Pontiella desulfatans: one gene and its partner. The main gene of each other region encodes a partner of the protein of the gene in region 2 in a complex. Links are inferred from orthologs where the notes say so. Each region holds a gene or a part of one and is shown on either strand. Other genes may lie near its edges. The genes, in order: gcvH and E9954_RS11355.

Region 1 (3,069 bases), 1.1 Mb from region 2 along the record:
CCGGCAGGTTATCGAGGTCATCCAAATCTTTGTAACGTCCCGAAGCCTTTTTGTTTAGCCGTAAGTCGGCAAGAGAAATAAGGGGAACGTCCACGTCATCAATTTGAGTGCTTAACGAACGTCTACGGCACTCATCGAATTCAACGCCGTCGATTTCATTAAGCACTTCGATTCTTACCGGAGCCAATCCCATGCGCACAATATTTCCGGGCTCAAGAAAGAGATTTTCCGAGATGTCATCCGACACCATGCCGAACTCGTGAAAGACGCCGACCAGCTTTCTTGCATTATCGGGATTCAAAGCCACCCAGACATCCATATCCGCAGTCGTTCGTGGGTATCCGTGGTAGCCCACTGCATACCCGCCGATCAGCAGATACTCAACCTCATGAGCGTTTAGCAACTTCAAGAATTCTTTGAAGTCGTCCGGTAGCACTTGGTTTTCCATAAGCCGCCTGCCTGTTCATTTGAATCGCCTGCAACCGCTCTTCCGGAGAACGAGATTGCCAATACGCCTTGTCGTCGCCTGCTGCATGCAATGACACCACAGACAACACGCTTCGATCCAATTTCAGTTCGTTTTTCACACCGGCATAATAGGTTTGCTTGCCGTACATATCAAACCCCTATTGCCCACATTCGGCCACTGAAAAAGGATTGGAAGGCAACCTGCCCTTCGAGCTGATCGCCGAACGCACGCCACACGCCACAAGCACGCGAGGCTCGAACCCTCCGCATCCCCGCCGTGCCGTTCAGGATTTTGTAGACGAAGCTTCCAGCTTCGTTAGGCAGAACAACGCGCGTTGCAGAATCAAACGAAGCTGGAATCTTCGTCTACGATGAACCTCGCCAGATCAGGAGGCAGCTCCCCATCCGCATCGAACCGTTCCAGTTCGCGGTTGCAGACGGTGGAGAAATGGTTGAGGAGGGAGTCGCCGACGGCGGGCATTTCCGGGCATTGGTCGCCGAGGATGGTTTTCATGGTGGCGACGGGTTCGCCGACGAGGCCGCACGGCACGATGGTGTCGAAACCCATGAGGTCGTTGGCGACGTTGAAGCTCATGCCATGGAAGGAGACCCATTTCTTGAGGCGGAAGCCGATGGCGGCGATCTTTCCGGCCTGGGTCCACGCGCCGGACTTGCCTTCGCGGCGAAAGCCTTCGATGCCATGGTCGGCCAACGTGCGGATGGCGGTCTCCTCAAGGTTGTTGAGGTAGCCGTGCGAATCGGCGTCGTTCCCGCCGAGGTAGAGGATGGGATAAAGCACCCACTGGCCGGGGCCATGGAAGGTGACATCGCCACCGCGCTCGACATGGAAAAGGTCGATGCCCAGCTCGCGGTATTCCGCTTCGGTCTTGAGCAGATAGTTATCGCGCCCGCGGTTGCCCAGCGTGACGGTCGGTGTATGCTGAAGAATCAACACGGTGTCCGGAATCAGCCCATCCTGACGCGCCTTGAGCAAACGGCGCTGGATGTCCAGTCCTTGCCGATAGGGAACGGGATTGCTGAAACTGACCGACCAGGCCTTCATGGTTTTCCTCTTGGCGGAGGCAGGCGGTGCGCCTGCGGCACAAAAACAAAAAGAGGAGGATAGGCATCCTCCTCGACATTCCATGCATGGAAAACGACTAGTCGTCGGGGCAGAGTTCCTCGTAGGAATCCGCATCCATCATGTCATCCACTTCCGACTCGTCGTTCACCCGGATCTTGAAGAGCCAGCCAGCGCCGAAAGCGTCTTTGTTGATGAGTTCCGGGTTGTCTTCCAGCTCGCTGTTGACTTCGATGATTTCGCCACCCACGGGGGCGTAGACATCGGCGGCGGCCTTGACGGATTCAACCACGGCGGCTTCGTCGCCGGCAGAAAACTCGGTTCCCACCTCGGGCAATTCAACAAAGGTCAGGTCAGAGAGCTGGCTCTGGGCAAAGTCGCTGATGCCGACCGTTGCGATGCCGTCATCGAGAGATACCCATTCATGGGTTTTGGCGTAGAACAGATCTTGTGGAACCGACATATTACATCTCCTGGTTATCGATTAATGACCTGAATAAAAAGTGGAGGTGCGGATCGGAGTCGAACCGATCTAGATGGATTTGCAATCCACTGCCTAACCGCTTGGCTACCGCACCTTTGTTCCCAAAGCGGTCACCAATGTAATGATGAGCTCATCGCATTCAAACAAAAATATCCAAAAAATGAAGGGAATCCTGCAAGCGTTTCCGTTGCAAACCACTACGGCACGACCACGGCATTGTCAATTAGGCGCGTTGTTCCAATTTTCACGGCAAGCGCAACCAAGGTTTTCCCTTTGACCCGCCCGACGGGCTGCAATGTTTCGTCATCGACGAACTCGACATAGTCGACAACCGCATCGGGCACGCTGGCCATAAGATTCGCGACGGACTTTCCAAGAACGGCAACATCCACCACCCCCTGGCCAACCAGATCCACCACGTGGTCGAGCGCCTGCCTGAGGCAAAGCGCATTCCGGCGCTGGAGTTCGGTCAGGTATTTATTGCGCGAGCTCATCGCCAAGCCGTCCGGTTCGCGAACAATGGCGCCCCGCACAATCTCCACCGGAAAGTTAAGGTCGCGCACCATGCGTTCGATGATGCGCAGTTGCTGCGCATCCTTTTCGCCAAAGACGGCCAGATCCGGCAGCACCAGATTGAATAGCTTGGCAACGACGGTGCAAACCCCGCGGAAATGGCCGGTGCGCGATGCGCCGCAGAGCACGCCCGAGAGCGACTCCTCGTCCACCCACACGCTGGCGTCGGCGGCATACATGTTGCCGGGCTCCGGATAAAAAACAATATCGACGCCCTCCTCTTCGCAGAGCAATTCATCCCGCTCGAAATCGCGCGGGTAGGCATCGAGATCTTCGTTGGGGCCGAACTGGGTTGGATTCACGAAGATGCTCGCAACCAGCACATCGCATTTTTCGCGGGCCAGTCGCATGAGCGAAAGATGGCCTGCGTGCAGGAACCCCATGGTGGGCACAAAGCCGATCGTCTTGCCCGACCGCTTCAGGAACAGCGCAAGGCGCTGCATCTCTTCGGGAGATTCAATGA
Region 2 (3,093 bases):
CTTCGAGCAGGGCATCGATCCACGGGAGGAGTTTCTTGGCCGCATGGTCGGTGTGAAGGATTACCGGAACGCCATAGGCTTCGGCCATCATGTGAACGTGCTGGGCACCGGAGATTGCACCGAGAGCCGCGCCGTTGGCCGGGCAACCTTTACCAGCGGTGAAGGCGGCACCACCGTTGGAGAACTGGATGATTACGGGGGAGTTGACCGAAGCAGCCGCTTCGAGAACCCCGTTGATGGAGTCGGAGCCAACAACGTTGACGGCCGGCAGGGCGAATTTGTTTTCCTTGGCAATCTGGAACACCTTGGCAACGTCGTCACCAAACAGAACACCGGGTTTTACAGCGTCAAGAACCTTAGTAGACATGATATTTCCTTCCTGGTTATGGGGTTGGATTATTCTTTAAAGCCAATGTATTTGGCAAAAATTCGCGGGAACTATACCAGTAAACGAACGGGGGTCAACCCCGGTGGGGGATTATATGAGGGGGATAAAACATGAGTGGGAGACGGGGGGAATCGGAGACAGGGAGAATCATCCCCCACTCGCCCCCTCACCGCTTCCCCCACTCTAGGCCGGCTCCGGAGGAACCGGCTACTGCGGGGGAAAGTCGAAGTGGGTTTCAAAGAGCTCAACAAGCTTTTTGCCAAACCCGTCTTCATCGGGGCCGGTCACCTGGATGGTTACTTCGGCTCCCTTTTCCAGCCCCAGCATGATGCATTCAAGGGCGGAGGTCAGGGTGCATGCGCCGCTGGCGGCCTTCACGAGGATCTCGCCGGAATAGGCCGAGCCTTCCCGGACCAGAATAGCAGAAGGCCGGCAATGGATGCCGGCCTCGTTTTGAACGACTGCCTGAGCTTCGAACATTACATCTCTTCAACTGGCTCTGCAGCCGAAGCGTCTTCGGCTTCGAGCTCTTTGACGGCTTCGGGATTCTCGGCCTCATCCACCTGCTCAAGCTCTTGCTTCTGGGCTTCACGCTCTTGTTCAACATTACCGCTCTTCTGCGCGGAACGGATCATTTTTTCATAAACGACCTCGTTGTTCATCGCGTAGATGTAGGGACGGGCAATGATTCCATTGTCATTGCGGCTTTCGTCGCATTTCTTAACCGCAACGCGGGCGGCTTCCTTGAGGGTCGACTTGCCATAGTCGTAGGCATAGGCAAAGTCGCCGCCCGGATCGATGGCAATGATGAACACCTTGTTATCGGGTTTTTCAAAATAATCGAGCAATTTAGCCTGCGCTTCCGGGGGGATGCGCGGGATATAGGCCGTGTCGCTGGCACACCCAGCAATCACGGTCGCGATGGTTACAAAAACAAAAAACTTAGCCAACACCTTCATGTAATGCCTCCATATCGTAGGTTTCGGACTACAATCTAAGTATTTAACCCCTTTTAGTCAACCTAGCAAACCAAGGAAAACGCAATATCCTTGAACGGCATTCCGGCGGCATCCCCGGCCACAACCATCCCCCGGACCACCTCCATCGGCAACCCGTTGATTTGCAAAGAAAACCGCGGAGTCGCGCCGTAGCGCCAAACGTCGGACTGCTGGAGATCGACCAACCCGCGAATGCCCGACTGCGGAAATTCATCGTCCAAAAACCGGGGAATTCCGCCATTGCCATAGAAAATGCCGAAGCTTTTTTTCAGCGCATCGGCAACGGACGGGAGATCGAGCCCCAAGTTTGCCACCGATGCGGGGACGGAGGCAATCGCATGGGTTTGAATGCCCTCCAGCATGGTTCCCAGATAGCGGCCGAGCCGTTCCATATCCGTATTGAGCAGCAATGTTCCGTGGTGCAGCGCCCTCCCCTGGCGAAACGCGAATGCATTTCCCGAAAACTTCAGCCCGTCCACGCTCAGATTGCTCTTGCCCGTCCTCTCGGCCCGGACGCCGAAGGTTTCCAAGGCATGGAAAACCATTTCATAGGCCCGCTCCTCGCGATATTCCTCACGCCCGACGATTACGCAATAGTTCAAGTTGCCCGTATCGTGATAAACCGTGCCGCCCCCCGAAATGCGCCGCGCCAGCGGAACGCCCTCCTGCTCCATCAGGTCCAGCCGGCATTCGCGCCACGGATTCTGGTTCTTGCCCATCACCACCGCGCACTCGCTCCTCCAAAGGAACAGCACCGGCCCCTGGTCGTGCACCGTATCCATGAGATATTGTTCGATCGCCAGGTTGCGGTAGACGTCCAGGCTCTGGGATTCAACTATCAGCATTTTTTATTTTGTCCGGTTTCTTGTTGGCGGCTAAAGTAGCGCAACAATGTCAAAGATCACTGAACAATTCATTCGAAAAATCCCGAAGACCGACCTGCACCTGCATCTCGATGGCTCGTTGCGCCTGCAAAGCCTCATTGAAATGGCGAAGGCCGGGAAGGTTGGACTGCCCTCCTACGAGGAGGCCGGCCTGAATGAGCTGGTGTTCAAGGAACGCTACGCCAACCTGGGCGAATACCTGGCCGGCTTCGCCTACACCGTCGGCGTGCTGCAAAACCACGAAAACCTCGAACGCGCCGCGTTCGAGCTGGCCGAGGATTCGCATGCCGAGGGCGTCCGCTACATCGAAGTGCGCTTCGCCCCGCAGCTGCACATCACCCACGGCACCGAAATTGGCGACGTCGTCCGGGCCGTCTGCCGGGGACTTGGGAGGGCCAAACAACACCTCAACGCCTCGGTGGCGGAGAACGACATGCCGTTCGAGTGCGGCGTCATCCTGTGCGCCATGCGGCGCTTCAACCGCCAGATGTCGCCCTACTACGACCGGCTCATCAACCGCGTCGGCAAAACCAACATCCGCTACACCTATGCCCGCGCGTCGCTCGGGCTTGCCAAGGAAGCCGTCAAACTACGCGACGAAGGCCTTCCGGTCGTCGGGTTCGATCTGGCCGGCGAAGAAGCCGGCTATCCCGCCATCCACCACAAGGAAGCCTTTGATTATTCGCACAAACATTTCCTGCGAAAGACCGTGCACGCCGGCGAGGCCTACGGCCCCGAGTCCATTTTCCAGGCGATTACCGAGTGCTATGCCAACCGCATCGGCCACGGTACGTTCCTGTTTTCCGAGGCGGCCATAAAACTG

The links.
Region 1: the proteins of E9954_RS11355 (region 2) and gcvH are in contact, whole or in part, in a crystal structure (PDB 3A7A), measured with the Escherichia coli proteins. The link is inferred for Pontiella desulfatans from one-to-one orthologs.

What each region holds. Positions count from the first base shown.
Region 1 is NZ_CAAHFG010000001.1:4,273,232-4,276,300, forward strand. What follows is about bases 321-3,069. They hold gcvH (glycine cleavage system protein GcvH), read right to left. Parts: upstream 2,013-3,069; coding sequence 1,629-2,012; downstream 321-1,628. Other genes in these bases: E9954_RS15210 (nucleotidyltransferase), read right to left, coding at 321-448; E9954_RS32540 (hypothetical protein), read right to left, coding at 387-617; lipB (lipoyl(octanoyl) transferase LipB), read right to left, coding at 812-1,531; panC (pantoate--beta-alanine ligase), read right to left, coding at 2,231-3,069. Outside these bases: more of E9954_RS15210, read right to left, coding at 1-320. UniProt on the Escherichia coli protein: The glycine cleavage system catalyzes the degradation of glycine. The H protein shuttles the methylamine group of glycine from the P protein to the T protein.
Region 2 is NZ_CAAHFG010000001.1:3,222,999-3,226,091, forward strand. The notes cover bases 321-3,093. They hold E9954_RS11355 (lipoate--protein ligase family protein), read right to left. Parts: upstream 2,232-3,093; coding sequence 1,410-2,231; downstream 321-1,409. Other genes in these bases: fbaA (class II fructose-bisphosphate aldolase), read right to left, coding at 321-367; E9954_RS11345 (HPr family phosphocarrier protein), read right to left, coding at 596-868; E9954_RS11350 (hypothetical protein), read right to left, coding at 868-1,347; E9954_RS11360 (adenosine deaminase family protein), read left to right, coding at 2,278-3,093. In the rest of the region: more of fbaA, read right to left, coding at 1-320. UniProt on the Escherichia coli protein: Catalyzes both the ATP-dependent activation of exogenously supplied lipoate to lipoyl-AMP and the transfer of the activated lipoyl onto the lipoyl domains of lipoate-dependent enzymes.